DNA from 3 places in the Chitinimonas koreensis genome. Region 1 is predicted to be linked to each of the others. Evidence: predicted binding sites of a transcription regulator. Region 1 holds the regulator's gene; each other region holds the start of a gene.
What was found. Region 1 encodes FNR, which switches genes on or off when oxygen is low (the NO sensors DNR and NnrR bind a similar motif). Its sites were predicted from a motif close to TTGATNNNNATCAA; they were not measured.
Positions count from the first base shown of each region.

Region 1 (5,960 bases):
ACACCGCCACCGCCAAGGCCCTGACCGAAGTCAAGGACGTGCAAGGCCTGCTGTCGCTGCAGCAGCAGCTGTCGCAGCCGGTGGTCGACAAGGCCCTGGCCGTCGCCAAGAACGTCTACGAAGCGGCCAGCAGCACCCAGGCCGAACTCGGCGCCTTCGTCGAAGAACAGGTCATCGAATTCAACAAGGGCTTGGTCACCACGCTGGACAAGGCCGTGAAGCAGGCTCCGGCCGGCTCCGAGATCGTCGTCTCGGCCGTCAAGACCGCCGTCGCCACCGCCGCTTCGGCCTACGACACGGTCGCCAAGACCGCCAAGAAGGTCACCAGCGACTTCGCCGAAGCCAGCGTCGCCGCCGCCGAAACCTCGGCCAAGGCCGCTGCCGGCGTTGCCAAGACCTCGGCTCGCAAGGCTTCGCCCGCTGCCGCGGTCTGATCGATCGCCGGTCGCGCCGCCTCGGCGGTGCGACGGATCGAACGAAAAAACCCACGCTTCGGCGTGGGTTTTTTCATGTCCGTCATCCGGGCGCTTCAGGATGCGGGCGGAGTGCCTCGAGCGCCGGATGACGGTACGTTGCCGGCCGATTGCCGACCCAGCCAGCGCAGCAGTTGCGCCAGCTTGCAGGCCGGCGAATCGGTTTCGGCGGCGCCGGGCGGCGTCAGCATGAACAGCGGCGGCAGGGGTTGCGCCGCGCAGTAGGGCCGGCGATCGGATTCGTGGTCCAGATAGCGCCCGGCGCGCTCGGCCAGCGCCCGCAGCAAGTCCTGCTGGCCTTGCCACCAGCCGCTGGGCGCCTGGCCCAGCGGCGCCATCATCAGGCCGGACAACTGGCCGATGCCGCCGCCGAGCATGGCCGCCAGGTCGGCCAGCAGCCGTGGTGCGGCCAGATCGCCGGCATGCAGCCAGCCACCGGCGGCCGGCGCCAGCGCGTCGAGCAGCGCACCGGCCTGCGCCACCGGCCCGGCTTCGCCGCCGACGGCGAGCAGGAAGCCGTGCTCCACGCCGAACGGACTGTCCTGCCAGGCGATCCGGATGCGCTGCGGATGATCGGGCAAGGGGGATGCATCGCCGAGCTCGACGACCAAGTCGCCGGCGGCGAGAGGGCAGGGCGGCGGGCCGCCGAGCAACCAGAGCTGCGGCCCGGCCGGCGCGACGCCCCCGGGCGGCGCGGACCAGCCCGGCGGCATCTGCGCATCGAGACACCAGCCCGCCTTGCCCTGCCGCGCCAACCGGGCCGCCAGCGTGGCCGGCAGGTCACAGGCGATCAGCTGCACGCCGGTCCGCCGCCCTCGCACAGCAGGCGGCTCACGGCCGGCTGGGCCAGGTGGTCGAGGAACCAGCGCAGCGCATTGCCGCGCGCCTTGGTCGGCCAGGCGACATGCAGCTTGGCGACCTGCTTGGCTTCCTCGCACTGCAGCGCGACCAGGCGGCCGGCATCGATATGCGGCTGGGCGATGCGGCGCGGCAGGAAGCCCACGCCGAGGCCGGCCAGCTGGGCGGCCAGCTTGTCGGCCTGGGTCGATACCGTCAGCGTCGGCTGGCCGGTCAGCAGGCCCGAGGTGCGCGGCGGCAGCGTGCGCGAGCTGTCGGCCACGCTGACCGCGCGGTGCGTGCGGACCGCCTGGATCGGCACCGGCTGCGGCTCGCGCGCCAGCGGATGGTGCGGCGCGGCGGCCAGCACGAATTCGACCTCGCCCAGCGGCTGGCTCTTGAAGCCGCCGCCGGGCGGCGCATCGTCGGGTGCGCCGATGGCGAGGTCGGCACGGCCGGTGTAGAGCGCATCCCAGGCGCCGCCGAAGGCCTCGTGCGAGAAGCGCAGCCGGGTCTCGCCGCCGATGCCGTCGAAGGCCGCGACCGAGCCGAGCAGGGCGCCGAAATCGACCAGGTCGCCGACCGCGATGCGCAGCTCGGGCTCCCAGCCGGTGGCGACGCGCTTGACGCGCGCCTCGAGCGCGGCGGCGGCGTCGAGCAGCGGGCGGCCTTCGCGCAACAGTTCCTGGCCGGCCGGCGTCAGCCGCGCACGGTGGCCGCTGCGGTCGAAGATCAGCACGTCGAGGTCCTGCTCGAGCTTCTGGATCGTGTAGGTGATCGCGGACGGCACGCGGTGCAGCTCGGCCGCCGCAGCGGCGAAGCTGCCCTTGCGATCGATGGCGTCGAGTACGACCAGCGCATCCAGGGATAGACGCATGTCAGGAATTCCGAAGCGGGCAACTGCATGGCAGGCAAGGAATGTTACGTCTCGATTATGGGCGAGCGGCGCAGCTTTGCCGACCTGTATTTCGATTTTATTGAACTCGTGCTGCATCGCAGCATCCAATCGGGGCGTAGAGCCTTGATCGAAAAGGGCTTTGCCGCTGCCCCGGGCAGGCGTTAGGATCGCCCCACGACGTCGGCGTCAGACCGATCCCAGGTAGTCAATTCAGGGGTGCAGAGTGCAAAAAGACATGGAGACATTGCACATGAAGTTGAAGTCGATCCTGGTGCTGTGGCCGTCCTTCCTGGTGGCCGGCATCCTCAACAGCCTGTTCTTCACCTTGTTCGATCCGCTCGAACTGACCTTCCAGGGCGAGCCGCTGTTCGAAACTCGCGTCATGGCCTATTCGATCGGTTTCTTCGTCTGCTGGCTGTTCGCCGGCCTGTCGAGCGGGCTGACGCTGTTCTTCGAGCGCGATCGCGAGCAATTGAACCGTTACTGTCCGGTCGATTTCAGCAAGCCGCAGCAAGATCACGATCCAGGCACGCTGGCGCATTGAAGGTGCGGCAGGCGGACAAAAGGCGACCCTCGGGTCGCCTTTTTCGTGGCCGCGCGGAGTTCAGTTGCGGGCGCAGCCCGACAGCAGCTGCTTGAGCGCCGGCAGGTCGCGCAGGGTGATCTGCTTGCCCTGCACGGCGATCAGGCCGTCGGTCTGGAACTTGGAGAAGGTGCGGCTGACGGTTTCGAGCTTCATGCCGAGGAAGCTGCCGATCTCCTCGCGCGTCATGCGCAGGTGGAAGCCGCTGGACGAGAAGCCGCGCGCGCCGAGCCGCTGCGACAGGTTGAGCAGGAAGGCGGCCAGCCGTTCCTCGGCGCGCATATTGCCCAGCAGCAGCATCACGCCCTGGTCGCGCACGATCTCGCGGCTCATCAGCTTGTAGAAATGCCGCGTCAGCGCCGGGATGTCCTTGGACAGCGATTCGAGCTGCTCGAACGGCAGCTCGCACACCTCGCAGTCCTCCAGCGCGATCGCGGTGCAGGCATGGCGCTCGCCGCCGAGCGCGTCGAGCCCGATCAGCTCGCCCGACATGTGGAAGCCGGTGACCTGCTCGCGGCCGTCCTCCGACAGCACCACGGTCTTGAAGAAACCGGTGCGCACCGCGTAGAGCGAGCGGAACGGATCGTCGGTGCGGAACAGCGCCTCGCCGCGCTTGACCGGGATGCGCTGCTTGATGATCTGGTCGAGCTGCGACAGCTCGTCGTGCTCGAGGCCGATCGGCAGGCAGAGCTCGCGCAGGCTGCAGCCGGCGCAGATGTTCTTGAGTTCGTGGGCGGGGAACAGGGTGGTCATATGGCGTTCGGATGGATGGCTTGACCCAGGTCAACGCCGCAAGTTTGACGCCTCCCTAGACTGCGAACAAGCCAAGCCCGAGCCTGACCGATGCAGATCCCGTTCAACGACGACCCCACCGCGCTCGAATTCGACCCGGAACTGGTCCGTCGCCACGATGGGCCGGGACCGCGCTACACCTCGTATCCGACCGCCGACCGCTTCGTCGAGGAATTCGACGAAGCGCGCTACCGCTGTGCGGTCGACGCGCGGCGCATGGCCGGCGCCGGCCGGCCGCTGTCGCTCTACGTCCACCTGCCGTTCTGCGGCACCGCCTGCTATTACTGCGCCTGCAACAAGATCGTCACCGAGGACCGCGGCCAGGCCGACGCCTACCTCGACGCGCTCGAGCAGGAGATCGTCATGCAGGCCAGGCTGTTCGGCCGCGAGGCGCCGGTGACCCAGCTGCACCTCGGCGGCGGTACGCCGACCTTCCTCACCGACGCCCAGCTCGAGCGGCTGATGCGCATGCTGACCGTGGCCTTCTCGATCGCGCCCGATGCCGAGCGCTCGGTCGAGATCGATCCGCGCCAGCTCGGCGAGCACACGCTGGCACTGCTGGCCGGCCACGGTTTCAAGCGCATGAGCATCGGCGTGCAGGATCTCGACCCGGCCGTGCAGGCCGCCATCAACCGGGTGCAGCCGGCCGGCCAGACCGCCGCCGTGCTCGATGCCGGCCGCGCGCTCGGCTACCGCTCGATCAATCTCGACCTGATCTACGGCCTGCCGTTGCAGACGCCGGACAGCCTCGCCGTCACGCTGGAACAAGTAAAAGCCTGGCGGCCGGCACGCATCGCGCTGTACAGCTACGCCCATCTGCCCGAGCGCTTCAAGCCGCAGCGCCGCATCGACGCCACGGCCATGCCCTCGGCCGAGACCAAGCTCGCCATGCTGCGGCTGGCGGTCGAGACGCTGTTGGCGGCCGGCTATCTCTACATCGGCATGGACCATTTCGCGCTGCCCGACGACGAGCTGGCGGTCGCGCTGCGGCAGGGGCGGCTACACCGCAACTTCCAGGGCTATTCGACCCAGGCCGAGTGCGACCTGGTCGGGCTCGGCGTGTCGGCCATCGGCAAGGTCGGCGGCGTCTATGCCCAGAACCATCGCGTGCTGGACGACTACTACGATGCGGTCGGCCAGGGCCGGCTGCCGATCGCGCGCGGGCTGGCGCTCGGCGCCGACGACCTGCTGCGGCGCGCGGTGATCCAGGCGCTGCTGTGCCAGTCCGAGCTGGTGATCGAGCCGTTCGAGACCAGCTGGATGATCGACTTCCGCAGCTACTTCGTCGCCGAGTGGCCGCAGCTCGAAGCGCTGGCGCAGGACGGCCTGGTGGCGCTGGGGCCCGACCGCATCCGCGTGACCGCGCGCGGCCGCCTGCTGGCGCGGGTGGTGGCGATGTGCTTCGACCGCTACCTGCGCGAGACGCGGATGGCGGCGCGCTATTCGCGTGTGATCTGAAGGCATGTGAAACGTGAAAGGCTGTGAAATGTGAAATGTGAAATGTGAAACGTGAACCCCGCTCCTCTGCCGGCAGTGATCTTTCAAGCCTTGTACGAGGACTGCGCCGTGACGAATCGCGGCGATTGCCGCGCTTCCGTATCTTCTTCGCCCACCGGCGGCTCTGGCGGATGAGGAGCGGGGTTCACGTTTCACCTTTCACATTTCACGTTTCACAGCCTTGTTCACGTTTCACATGCCGTTCACGTAAGCTCGCGCGATGTTCGATCCCTTCGATTCTTCCTTCGCGCTCACCCTGCTCGGCTGGTGGCTGGCCGGCTTCCTCGGCGGCCTGCATTGCCTCGGCATGTGCGGCGGGCTGGCCGCCGCGCTGGGGCTCAACGCCGTGGCCGGCCGGCGCGTGGCGCTGCTGCTGGCGGCCAACCTCGGCCGGCTCGCTTCCTATGTGGCGATCGGCACCGTGCTCGGCGGCCTGGCCGGCGCGGTGGCCTGGCTGCCGGCCGCGGCGCGGCTGCAGACGCTGCTGTTCCTGTTGTCGCAGCTGCTGGTCATCCTGCTCGGCCTGTATCTCGCCGGCTGGTCGCCGCTGCTGGCGCGGCTCGAGCGCATCGGCGGCACGCTGTGGCGCCGCCTGCAGCCGCGCTTCGCCGCCTTGCTGCCGCTGCGCAGCCTGCCGGCCGCCTTCGCCGCCGGCGGGCTGTGGGGCTGGCTGCCCTGCGGCCTGGTCTACACCGCCGCGACCGGCGCGCTGGCCGGCGGTTCGGCCGCGCGCGGCGCGCTGGTGATGCTGGCCTTCGGCCTCGGCACGCTGCCGAATCTGCTGGCCATGGGCGCCGCCGCAGGCCAGCTGCGCCGCTTGCGCGACCGCCGCGGCATCCGGCTGGCGGCCGGTGGCCTGCTGGTAGCGCTGGCGCTGGCG
Region 1 is NZ_CP060704.1:2,949,365-2,955,324, reverse strand. Features, by position in the region: gene H9L41_RS12365 (phasin family protein) at 1-434, shown strand, start outside; gene H9L41_RS12360 (hypothetical protein) at 530-1,273, opposite strand; gene H9L41_RS12355 (LysR family transcriptional regulator) at 1,264-2,187, opposite strand; gene H9L41_RS12350 (hypothetical protein) at 2,215-2,373, shown strand; gene H9L41_RS12345 (hypothetical protein) at 2,459-2,752, shown strand; gene fnr (fumarate/nitrate reduction transcriptional regulator Fnr) at 2,813-3,544, opposite strand; gene hemN (oxygen-independent coproporphyrinogen III oxidase) at 3,635-5,041, shown strand; gene H9L41_RS12330 (sulfite exporter TauE/SafE family protein) at 5,301-5,960, shown strand, end outside.

Region 2 (5,960 bases), 600 kb from region 1:
GTTCTGAAAGTAGGGCAGGCCGTACTTGGCGGTCATCTCGAACAGCAGCGCGCTGTTCGGGTGGTCCCAGTCGAAGTCCGGCGTGATGTTGTAGGTCGGGATCGGGAAGGTGAAGGCGCGGCCGCGCGCGTCGCCGGCCATCATCACCTCGATGTAGGCGCGGTTGATCTGGTCCATCTCGGCCTGCAGCTCGCCGTAGCTGAACGGCATCTCCTCGCCGCCGACGTAGGGGATCTGCTCGCGCAGGTCGGCCGGGCAGGTCCAGTCGAAGGTCAGGTTGGTGAACGGCGTCTGGGTGCCCCAGCGGCTCGGCACGTTGAGGTTGTAGACCAGTTCCTGCATGGCTTGCCTGACCTCGGCGTAGCTCATCGCGTCGCGGCGGACGAAGGGCGCCATATAGGTGTCGAAGCTGGAGAAGGCCTGGGCGCCGGCCCATTCGTTCTGCAGCGTGCCGAGGAAGTTGACGATCTGGCCGATGGCGGCCGACATGTGGCGCGGCGGCGTGGCCTCGACCTTGCCCGGCACGCCGTTGAAGCCCTCGGTCAGCAATTGCCGCAGCGACCAGCCGGCGCAGTAGCCGCTCAGCATGTCGAGGTCGTGGATGTGCAGGTCGCCCTCGCGGTGGGCGCGGCCGGCCTCGGGGCTGTAGACGTGGCTGAGCCAGTAGTTGGCGGTGACCTTGCCGGCCACGTTGAGGATCAGCCCGCCCAGGCTGTAGCCCTGGTTGGCGTTGGCGTTGACGCGCCAGTCGCGCTGCTCGAGGTATTCCTCCATCGCGCTCTCGACGTCGACCAGGGTATGGGCCAGCGCGCGCAGGCGGGCGTGCTGCTCGCGGTAGACGATGTAGGCGCGGGCGGTGCGCCAGCAGCCGGCGGCGACCAGGATCTCCTCGACCCGGTTCTGGATCGCCTCGATCTGCGGGCAGGGCTCGCCGGCTAGGCTGGCGCAGACGCGGCGGCACAGCAGCTCGGCCACCGCCTCGTCGAATTCGCCGGTGGCGCGGCCGGCGGCAGCGATCGCCGCGGTGATCTTGGCGGCGTCGAAGGCGGCCGGGCGGCCGTCGCGTTTCATGACCTGCATCGACATCGAAACACTCCATCTAGTAGCTGATAAGCCATCCTACTACTAGATATTGTGGTTCTGGCCGGTCCGGCGCCGCTGCTTGCCAAACGCTTGACCGCGGTCAAGCCGGCCCGGCCGAGGCGTTCTAGAGGGTCCTGGAATAGCGCCGCAGCGGCTGGCCCTGCTGCAGGTAGCGGTCGAACGCCATGGCCACGTTGCGCACCAGCAGCCGGCCGCGCGGCAGCACGCGCAGGCGGCCGCCGGCCGGGTCCAGCTCGATCAGGCCGTCGGCGGCCAGCTGCGCCAGCCGCTCCAGCTCGGCGGCGAAATAGTCGGCGAAGCGGATGCCCCATTGCGTCTCGATCCGGCCCAGGTCGAGCTCGAACTGGCACATCAGCTCGCGGATCAGGCCGCGCCGCAGCGCGTCGTCGCGCGACAGGCCGATGCCGCGCAGCAGCGGCAGCCGGCCGGCGTCGAGCAGCGCGTAGTAGTCGTCGGTGCCGCGCACGTTCTGGCTGTAGCTGGCGCCGATCTTGCCGATGCCCGATACGCCCAGCGCCAGCAGGTCGATGTCGTCGCGGGTCGAATAGCCCTGGAAGTTGCGCTGCAGCGTGCCGGCGCGCTGCGCCACCGCCAGTTCGTCGCCGGGCAGGGCGAAGTGGTCCATGCCGATGTAGACGTAGCCGGCCGCCGTCAGCCGGGCGATGGCGAGGCCCAGGAGGTCGAGCTTGGCGCTCGGCGAGGGCAGCTCGGCCTCGTCGATCTGGCGCTGGGTCTTGAACAGGTGCGGCAGGTGGGCGTAGTGGTAGACCGACAGCCGGTCGGGCCGCGCCGCGATCACCTTGTCCAACGTGGCGCCGAAGCCGGCCTGGGTCTGCAGCGGCAGGCCGTAGATCAGGTCGATCGAGATCGAGCGGAAGCCGTGGGCGCGCGCCGCCTCGATCACCGCCAGCGTCTCTTCCTCGCTTTGGATGCGGTTGACCGCGCGCTGCACCGCCGGGTCGAAATCCTGCACGCCCAGGCTCATGCGGTTGAAGCCGAGCTCGGCCAGCCGCGCCACCGTGGCCGGGCCGACCTTGCGCGGGTCGATCTCGATCGAGTACTCGCCCTCGGCGGCCGGGGCGAAGTCGAAGTGGCGCCGCAGCGTGCCGATCAGCCGCGCCAGCTGCGCGTCGGACAGGAAGGTCGGCGTGCCGCCGCCGAAATGCATCTGCTCGATGCGGGCGCGGCCTGCGAACAGCGGCGCCTGCAGCGCGATCTCGCGCTCGAGGTAGTCGAGGTAGACCTCGGCGTGGGCGCGGTTCTTGGTGATGATCTTGTTGCAGCCGCAGTAGTAGCAGATGGTGTCGCAGAACGGGATGTGCAGGTAGAGCGACAGCGGCCGCGCCGCGCCGGCCGGGAAATTCTCGGCCACCGCGGCGCGGTATTCGGCCTCGCCGAAGCCGTCGTGGAAGCGGTCGGCGCTGGGGTAGGAGGTGTAGCGCGGGCCGTTGCCGGCCAGCCGCTCGATCAGGGCCTTGTCGAACTGCAGGCCCTGGACGTCGAAGTCGTCGCGGCCGCCGGGCGGCGGGGAATACGGTGCGTTCATGATGGCAGGCGATCGGGGAGGGCGAGGCGGCCAGTATGGGCGGCCGGCCGCCGCGCTGCGTTGAGGGAGATCAAACCGCTTCGCGGGCCGGCCGGCAGCCGCCGGACGGCGGCACGATGCCGAGCTGGCGCTGCAGCGGGCCGGGCCGCTCGACCAGGTCGGCCAGGGTGGTCCGGTCGAGCACCGCGTAGAAGGTCTCGAAGGCGTCGTGCAGCACGCCGGCCAGGCGGCAGTCGGCGCTCAGGCGGCAGCGCCGGTCCGAGGTGGCGCAGCCGACCGGCGCCGCGCCGCCCTCGGCCGAGCGCAGCACGTCGCCGAGCGCGATCTCGGCGGCGGGACGCGCCAGCCGGATGCCGCCGCCCTTGCCGCGCAGCGCCTGGACCAGGCCGCGGCGCACCAGCTGGTGCGCCACCTTGGTCAGGTGATGGACCGACACGTCGTAGGCCTCGGCGACCGTCTGGATGGTCACCAGCCGGTCGCCGTGCAGCGCCAGGTAGATCAGCAGCCGCAGGGTGTGATCGCTGAATTGGGTCAGTCGCATGGCGGCCTCGCTGCCTGCTTCAGCCCTTGGCCGGCTTGAGCGCCGCGGCCGGCCGCGGCGCGCGGTCGTTGCGCAGCAGCTTCCAGGCGAACAGCGCCAGCAGCAGCGCGCCGCAGGCGAACACGATGTCGCCCGGTACCCGCAGCCAGACCAGCGCGGTCATCGCCGCCGAGTGGACGATCTCGGGCGAACGCGCGTACCACAGCCCTCGCTGACGCTGGCCCAGGCCTGGTAGATGCCGGCTGGCAGCAGCGACATGAACACCATCATCGCCAGCCCGCCGTTGAGCAGCCAGAACGCCTTGCCGACCAGGCCGTCGTGCCACTGCGCGCGCGGCGACAGGCCGCGCAGGCAGAACAGCAGGAGGCCGATGCCGAGCATGCCGTAGACGCCGAACAGCGCGGCATGGCCGTGGGCGGCGGTCATGTTGAGGCCCTGCACGTAGTAGAGCGCGATCGGCGGATTGATGGCGAAGCCGAGCAGGCCGGCGCCGACCGAGTTCCAGAAACCGACCGCCACGAAGCACAGGATCGGCCAGCGGTAGCCGGCCACCCACGGCGCCGCCTTGCTGCGCCGGTAGGTGCGGTAGCCCTCGAGGCCGATCAGCGCCAGCGGCACCACTTCGAGCGCCGAGAACATCGCGCCGACGGCGATCACCGAGGTCGGCGTACCGGTGAAGTAGAGGTGGTGCAGGGTGCCCAGGATGCCGCCGAACAGGAACACGATGGTTTCCAGCACGATGGCCGAGTTGGCGGTGGCGGCACGGATCAGGCCCAGCCGGGTGAAGATCAGCGCGATCACGGCGGTGGCGAACACCTCGAAGAAGCCTTCCACCCACAGGTGGACCAGCCACCAGCGCCAGTATTCGATCATCGAGTAGTGGCTGTGCCGGCCCCACATCAGCGAGCTGGCGTAGAAGCCGCCGATGCAGGCCGCCGACAGGAACACCATGGCGATCAGGCCGCGGCTCTCGCCCGGGCGCTTGAGCGCCGGCCACAGCGCGCGGCCCATCAGCAGCAGCCAGAACAACAGGCCGACGAACAGCAGGTACTGCCAGACCCGGCCCATGCTGGTGTATTCGAGGCCCTGGTTGCCGAGCCAGAAGCTGAAGGTGGTGCCGAGCTGCTGCAGCGAGCCGATCCAGCCGCAGGCGATCGAGCCGGCCACGATCAAGAGCAGCGCGTAGAACAGCAGGTCGACGCCGAGCTTCTGCAGCGGCGGCTCGCGGCCCGACAGCGCCGGCGCGATATAGAGGCCGGTGGCCAGCCAGGCGGTGGCGATCCACAGCACGCCGAGCTGGGTATGGATGGTGCGGCTGACCACGAAGGGCAGCAGTTCGGCCAGCGGCAGGCCGAAGAAGCTCTGGCCCTCGACCGCATAGTGGGCCGACACCACGCCCATGCCGATCTGCACCAGCAACAGCGCGATCACCACGTAGAAGTACTTGCGGGTGGCGCGCATCGACGGCGTGGCGACCAGGTCGAACAGCGGGTCGCGCTTGGGCGCGGCCGGGTCGGCCTCCTCGTGCCCGGCCATGTGGAACCACACCATGGCGGCGATGCCGGCGATCAGCAGGATCACGCTGGCGATCGACCAGACGCCGTTGCCGGTGGTCGGCCGGTTGTCGACCAGCGGCTCGTGCGGCCAGTTGCTGGTGTAGGAGAGGCCGCTCTCGCCGGGCCGGTCGGTGGCAGCCGCCCAGGCGCTCCAGAAGAAGAAGGCCGGCAGCGCCGCGCGGTCGGCCGGGTCGGCGATCGCCGGCGCGGTCATTGCGTACTGCTCGCGCAGCTTGGCCAGCGCTGGATCGTCGCCGAACAGGCCGCGGTAGTGGGCGGACTGGGCGGCGATGGCGCGGGCGCGTTCGGCGCTGACGGTCAGCGTGCCGCTGGCGGCGTCGTAGCGGTTGCGCCGCAGCTCGGCCTTGAGCTGGGCGGCGATCATCGCCTGGCCGTCGGCGTCGAGTTCGGCGAAGCGCTGCCGGAACTGCTGCAGCGCCAGCTCGTCGCGCAGCGCCAGCGCCTCGCGGTGCAGCCAGTCGGCCGACCAGTCGGGCGCGATATAGCTGCCGTGGCCCCAGACCGAGCCCAGTTGCTGGCCGCCGGCCGCCAGCCAGGCTTCCTGGCCGCGCTGGATCTGTTCGCCGCTGAACAGGGTCTGGCCGTCGGCGTCGACGACGCGGGCCGGGATCGGCGGGGCCGCGAGATAGATCTCGCGGCCGATCCAGCCGAGCACGGCGAACGATAGGAGAAAGATGACGGCGAGCGCGCGCCACAATCGGCGTGAAGCTTTCATGATGTCCTCGCAGGGGTTGGGATCGGGATGGCGATGCAGGTCATCCTACGGCGCGCGATTTGAAGTTGCATTGGCAGTGCATGTTTTCTTGACCGCGCTCAAGCCCATGAAAAAACCGCGCCGTGGCGCGGTTTTTCGAGTTGCGGAAAGGGACGGTTTCAGCCCGGCTTGCCGTCGACGCGGGCGCGCCAGTAGATCGGCAGCACGCGGCAGGCCCAGGCCAGCATCAACAGCAGCCAGCCGACCGAGGCCAGGTGCAGCCAGGCCGGCGGCAGGCCGAACAGGGCGGCCGCGACGCGCAGCAGCGCCACCGCGTGCAGCCCCAGGTAGATCGCCCAGTAGACGTTGTCGGCCTGCAGCTGGCGGCCGCTGTGGCCGAGGCTGACGCGGGTGACGAAGCCGACCAGCATGGTGCAGCAGAAGCCCATTCCCAGCGCGTGGGCCGGCGCTGCGCCGACCTGCAGGCCGAGCGCGGCC
Region 2 is NZ_CP060704.1:3,553,036-3,558,995, reverse strand. Features, by position in the region: gene H9L41_RS14685 (ribonucleoside triphosphate reductase) at 1-1,086, opposite strand, end outside; gene hemN (oxygen-independent coproporphyrinogen III oxidase) at 1,208-2,650, opposite strand; gene H9L41_RS14675 (RrF2 family transcriptional regulator) at 2,721-3,191, opposite strand; gene H9L41_RS25810 (hypothetical protein) at 3,211-3,354, opposite strand; gene H9L41_RS14670 (nitric-oxide reductase large subunit) at 3,351-5,483, opposite strand; gene H9L41_RS14665 (NnrS family protein) at 5,642-5,960, opposite strand, start outside.
Region 2: a site for FNR is predicted at 1,174-1,187, ahead of H9L41_RS14685 (ribonucleoside triphosphate reductase). Genes of this name have one in related genera too.

Region 3 (5,960 bases), 2.8 Mb from region 1:
CCACGGCGCCGCCAAGACCAAGGTGGTGCCGGCGCGCCACCTCGACATGCTGGTGCACACCGGCGCCGGCTTCTCCGGCTACGCGATCTGGGGCACCGGCCTGGCCCGCAACGGCGGCGACTACTACGCGCGGGCCGATCTCTCCACGCTGTGCCCGGTGCCCTGGCTGCCCGGCTACGCCCGCCTGGTCGGCGACGGCCACGTGCACGGCCAGCCGCACCCGCTGTGCTCGCGCGTGCTGCTCAAGACCCAGCTGGCGCGGCTGGCCGAGCGCGGCTGGACCTTCAACACCGGCCTCGAGCCCGAGTTCGTGCTGCTGCGCCGCCAGGCCGACGGCGACTACGTGCCGGCCGACGGCTTCGACCGGCTCGACAAGGCCAGCTACGACTACAAGGCGTTGGCGCGGCCCGACAACCGGCGCTTCCTCGAGCGCGTCACCGAGGCGATGGCCGCGGTCGGCGCCGACGTCTACCAGATCGACCACGAGGACGCGACCGGCCAGTACGAGATCAACTACGCCTACTCCGACGCGCTCAAGAGCGCCGACCGCTACACCTGGTTCAAGATGGCCGCGAGCTTCGCCGCGGAGGAGGCCGGCCTCTTGTGCAGCTTCATGCCCAAGCCCTTCGCCGACCGCGCCGGCTCCGGCCTGCACTTCCACGTCTCGATGGCCGACGCCGCCGGCGTCAACCTGTTCGAGGACGACAGCGATCCGCAGGGCTATGCGCTGAGCCAGCTCGGCTACCGCTTCCTGGCCGGCATCCTGCACCACGCGCCGGCGCTGACCGCGCTGTGCGCGCCGACGGTGAACAGCTACAAGCGGCTGGTGGTCGGCAACTCGCTGTCGGGCGCCACCTGGGCGCCGGCCTACGTGGCCTACGGCGACAACCGCACGGTGCTGGCGCGCTGCCCGGCGGCCGCATCGAATGGCGGCTGGCCGACGCCGGCGCCAATCCCTACCTGGTCAGCGCCGCGCTCCTGGCCGCCGGCCTCGACGGCATCGACCGCGCGCTCGAGCCGGGCCAGCCGGTCAACGACGACCTGTACGAATACGACGCGCGCCGCTTGCACGAGGCCGGCATCCGCCACGTGCCGCAGCACCTGGGCGAGGCGGTCGACGCGCTGGAGGCGGATCGTGTGCTGGCCGCCGCGCTGGGCGAGGAATTCGTCGCCGAGTTCGTCCGGCTCAAGCGGATGGAGTGGGTCGACTACCTGCGCCATGTGAGCGACTGGGAACGCAAGCGCTACGCCGACTTCTTCTGATCGGCCGGAGATTTGCCCCGGTCCGCTGAGCGGGCGGTTTTGTAGGAGCGGCTTCAGCCGCGAATGGCCGAGCGTGTTGCTGTCGATCATTCGCGGCTGAAGCCGCGCCTACGGGAACCCGCCGCCCCGGTTACTCCCGCCGCTTGCGGAACGCCCACAGCCCCGCCAGCGCGGTGAAGCCCGCCACCAGCGCCACCAGGAGCCAGAAGCCGTGCGGATGGTCGGCCAGCGGCACGCCGCCGACGTTCATGCCGAAGAGGCCGGCCAGGATGTTGATCGGCAGCGCCAGCACCGTCACCACCGTCAGCGTGAACAGGCTGCGGTTGGTCTGCTCGTTCAGCGTGGCGGCGATCTCTTCCTGCAGGAGCTTGATGCGCTCGACCAGCGCGGCGAGGTCGTCGAGCACCACCGCGAATTCCTCGGTCGACTGGCGCAGGTCCTGCACGTCCTCGCCGTGCAGCCAGCGCGGCGGCCGGTTGAGCAGGCGGAACAGCGCGCCAGGCTCGGGCGCCAGCAGCCGCTGCAGCCGCACCAGCACCCGCCGCAGCGCGCCCAGGTCGGCGCGGTTGCCGTGCAGCCGGCGCGACAGCAGCCGATCCTCGATGCCGTCCACCCGCGCGGTGGTCTCGCGCACGATCTGCACCAGCACGTCGGCCTGGTCGCGCAGCAGGTGCACCAGCAGCTCGGTCGGCGAGCGGAACAATTCGCCGCGCCGCACCGAGGCGCGCAGCTTGTCGACGCTGCGCAGCGGCCGCGCCCGTGCCGTCACCAGCAGCCGCCGGTCGGCGTGCACCCACAGCGTGGCGAGGTCGGAGGCGGCGAAATCGAAGTCGTACAGCACGTCGTTGACCACCGCCACCAGCGCGTCGTCGGCGTATTCGATGCGGGTCGAGCGCGAGCCCTCGTGCAGCGCCTCGAAGAAGGCCTCGGGCACGCCGAGGTTGTGCCGCATCCATTTCTCGCACAGCGCGTGCGACAGGTTGAAGTGCAGCCACAGGAAGCCGTCGAACGCCGCCGCCTGCAGGCCGGCCGCGGCGCTGGCCGAGTCGATCTCGACGCCGGGCTGGCCCGGCTGGAAGCGGTAGCCGCAGATCAGCCCGGCCTGGTCCGAGCCGTACTGTGCGGGGGCGATGTTCGGCTGCATGGCGATCCGGCCTCGGTCTGGCGTCGACGGCGACGCAGCAGTCTAACGCCGCGATGCGACGGGCGGTTTACCCGCAGTCGTCGCCCGCGCTTGATCCGCCTCAAGGCGGCCGCCGCGCGCGGCCGATAGCCTGCCTCCTCCCAAGCGAAGAGACGACCGGCCCGCGCCAAGGCCGGTCCACAGGAGAACAGGCGAACATGAACGGATACGCATTGCTGGAACTGGCCGGGCGCGCGCTCCTGCCGATCGTGCAGGGCGGCATGGGGGTCGGCGTGTCGGCCCACCGGCTGGCCGGCGCGGTGGCTGCCGAGAACGCGGTCGGCACGGTGGCCGCGGTCGACCTGCGCCACCACCACCCGGACCTGATGGAACGCACCCATCGCTGCCGCGACCGCGCCGCGATCGACCAGGCCAACCTCGAAGCGCTCGACCGCGAGGTGCGCGCCGCGCGCGAACGCGCCGGCGGCCGCGGCCTGATCGCGGTCAACGTGATGAAGGCGGTGCGCGAGCATGCCGCGCTGGTGCGGCAGGCCTGCGCCAGCGGCGCCGACGCCATCGTGATGGGCGCCGGCCTGCCGCTGGACCTGCCCGAGCTGACCGCCGAGCATCCGCGCACCGCGCTGATCCCGATCCTGTCGGACGCGCGCGGCGTCGGCATCGTGCTGAAGAAATGGCTGAAGAAGGGCCGCCGCGCCGACGCGGTGGTGATCGAGCATCCGGGCCACGCCGGCGGCCACCTCGGCGCCGCCCGCGTCGAGGAATTGCGCGACGGCCGTTTCGACTTCGCCCGCGTGCTGGCCGAGTGCCGCGCGCTGTTCGACGAGCTGGGCCTGGGCCGCGATGCGCCCAGGCTGATCGTGGCCGGCGGCATCGACAGCCACGCCAAGGCGCGCCACTGGCTCGGCTCGGGCGCCGACGCGGTGCAGCTCGGCACCGCCTTCGCGGTCAGCGAGGAAGGCGATGCGCATCCGGCCTTCAAGCAGGTGCTGGCCGGCGCGCAGCCGGAGGACCTGGTCGAGTTCGTCAGCGTGGCCGGCCTGCCGGCGCGCGCGGTGGCGACGCCGTGGCTGGCCGGCTACCTGCGCCGCGAGGGCCGGCTGCAGGCCGCCGCCCAGGCCGATCCGCGCCGCTGCACCCAGCGTATGGACTGCCTGAGCCAGTGCGGCCTGCGCGACGGCATCGGCCGCATCGGCCAGTTCTGCATCGACCTGAAGCTGGCGGCCGCCCTGCGCGGCGAGGTCGACCGCGGCCTGTTCTTCCGCGGCGCCGGCCGCTTGCCGTTCGGCACGGCGATCCGGCCGGTGCGCGAGCTGATCGACCATCTGCTGCACGGCACCTGGCCGGCCGGGCTGGAGCCCGCGGCGGCCTGAGCGATCCGCAGCAGGCTGCGCTGCCGCTCGATGTCGATGCGCATGCAGGAGCGGCTTCGGCCGCGAATGGCCGGTCGAGTCCCGACCGTCGTTCGCGGCTGAAGCCGCTCCTGCGGGACGGGCGGTAGGTCGGACTTCAGTCCGGCGGCGGCACCGATCGAGATCGCTGTCGGACTGAGGTCCGACCTGCAGGCGTGGCCATCGCCGAGTAGCGTGGTGCACGAGCCGCGGCGGGTGGGCAGGTCGGGCTTCATGCCCGACAGCGACCTCGATCAAGTACCGCCGTCGGGCGCGAGACGGGGCAGGCGCTGGAGCCCCGCCTGCGAACCGCCGGCGGCGCGGGCCGATGGGCGCGGCGGCCGCTGCGGTACAATGCCGGCTTCCGTTTTTCCGGCCCGATCCCACGTGCAGAGCAGCCGCGACCTCTACTTCCGCATCCTGCGCCATACCCTGGCCTACAAATGGCCGCTGCTCGCCTCGATGGTCTCGCTGGCGCTGGTCGCCGCCACCGAGGCGAGCTTCGGCTGGCTGCTGCAGCCGCTGATCGACCTCAACTTCTCGCAGACCGCCAGCCACTTCCCGCTGATCGGCCAGCTGCTGCCGGTCGATCCGACCCGCGGCTGGCCGCTGTGGGGCGTGCCGGTCGCGCTGCTGAGCGTCGCCTTCGTGCGCTTCCTCGCCAGCTACGTCAACGCCTACTCGGCGGCCTGGCTGGCTTCCAAGGTCCAGCACGACCTGCGCGCGCTGATGTTCGGCCGGCTGATGCGGCTGCCGGTGGCGACCTTCGACCAGGAATCGGCCGGCGTGCTGCTGTCGCGCGTCACCTTCGACGTCACCTCGATCACCCAGGCCAACACCCAGGTGCTGACCGTGCTGTTCAAGGACGCGCTGACTGTGGTGTTCCTGCTGTGCTCGCTCCTGGCGATCGACTGGCAGCTCACCCTGTTCTGCTTCGCGGTGATCCCGGCCATCGCGGTCTGCGTCGCGCTGATGAGCCGCCGCATGCGCCGGCTCAGCCTGTTCAACCAGGGCGCCATCGGCGAGCTGACCCGCATCCTCGACGAGGCGCTCGGCGGCCAGCGCATCGTCAAGGTGTTCGGCGGCCAGCCCTACGAGGAGGCGCGGTTCGACCAGGCCGCCAAGCACGTGCGGCAGGCCATGGTGAAGCTCGATTCGACCTCGGCGCTCAACTCCGGCACGGTGATGCTGATCGTCGCCATCGTGCTGGCGGCCATCATCTATTTCGCCAGCCTGCGCAGCCAGTCGGCGGCGCTGACCGCCGGCGCCTTCGTCACCTTCATGGTGCAGATGCTGCAGCTGCAACAGCCGATCAAGAACCTGACCAAGATGAACGAGCAGCTGCAGCGCGGCCTGGCCGCCGCCGAGACGGTGTTCGGCCTGATCGACCGGCCGATCGAGCCCGACCACGGCCGGCGCGAGGTGGCGCGCGCCGAGGGCGCGCTCGAATTCCGCGGCGTGCGCTTCCGCTACGGCGAAGGCCCGCGCTGGGCGCTCGACGGCGTCGACCTGGCCATCGCGCCGGGCGAGGTGGTGGCGCTGGTCGGCGGCTCGGGCGGCGGCAAGACCACCCTGGCGACGCTGCTGCCGCGCTTCTACGACCCGACCGAGGGCGCCGTGCTGCTCGACGGCCACGACCTGCGCGACTACACGCTGGCCAGCCTGCGCCGCCAGATCGCGCTGGTGAGCCAGGAAGTGGTGCTGTTCAACGACACGGTGGCGGCCAACATCGCCTACGGCGCGGGCGAAGTCGACCTGGCCCGGGTGCACGCCGCCGCGCGCGCGGCCCATGCCTACGACTTCATCGAGGCGATGGCCGACGGCTTCCAGACCGTCATCGGCGAGAACGGCGTGCGGCTGTCGGGCGGCCAGCGCCAGCGGCTGGCCATCGCGCGGGCGATCTACAAGGACGCGCCGATCCTGATCCTGGACGAGGCCACCAGCGCGCTCGACACCGAATCGGAGCGCCAGGTGCAGGCTGCGCTCGAAGTGCTGATGCGCGGCCGCACCACGCTGGTGATCGCGCACCGGCTCAGCACCATCGAGAACGCCAGCCGCATCGTCGCCATGCACGGCGGCCGCGTCGCCGAGGTCGGCAGCCACGCCGAGCTGCTCGGCCGCGACGGCGTCTACGCCAATCTCTACCGCCAGCAGCGGGCGGCCGC
Region 3 is NZ_CP060704.1:195,819-201,778, forward strand. Features, by position in the region: partial or broken gene glnT (type III glutamate--ammonia ligase) at 47-1,263, shown strand; gene H9L41_RS00755 (transporter) at 1,394-2,407, opposite strand; gene H9L41_RS00760 (NAD(P)H-dependent flavin oxidoreductase) at 2,605-3,777, shown strand; gene msbA (lipid A export permease/ATP-binding protein MsbA) at 4,183-5,960, shown strand, end outside.
Region 3: a site for FNR is predicted at 2,498-2,511, ahead of H9L41_RS00760 (NAD(P)H-dependent flavin oxidoreductase). Genes of this name have one in related genera too.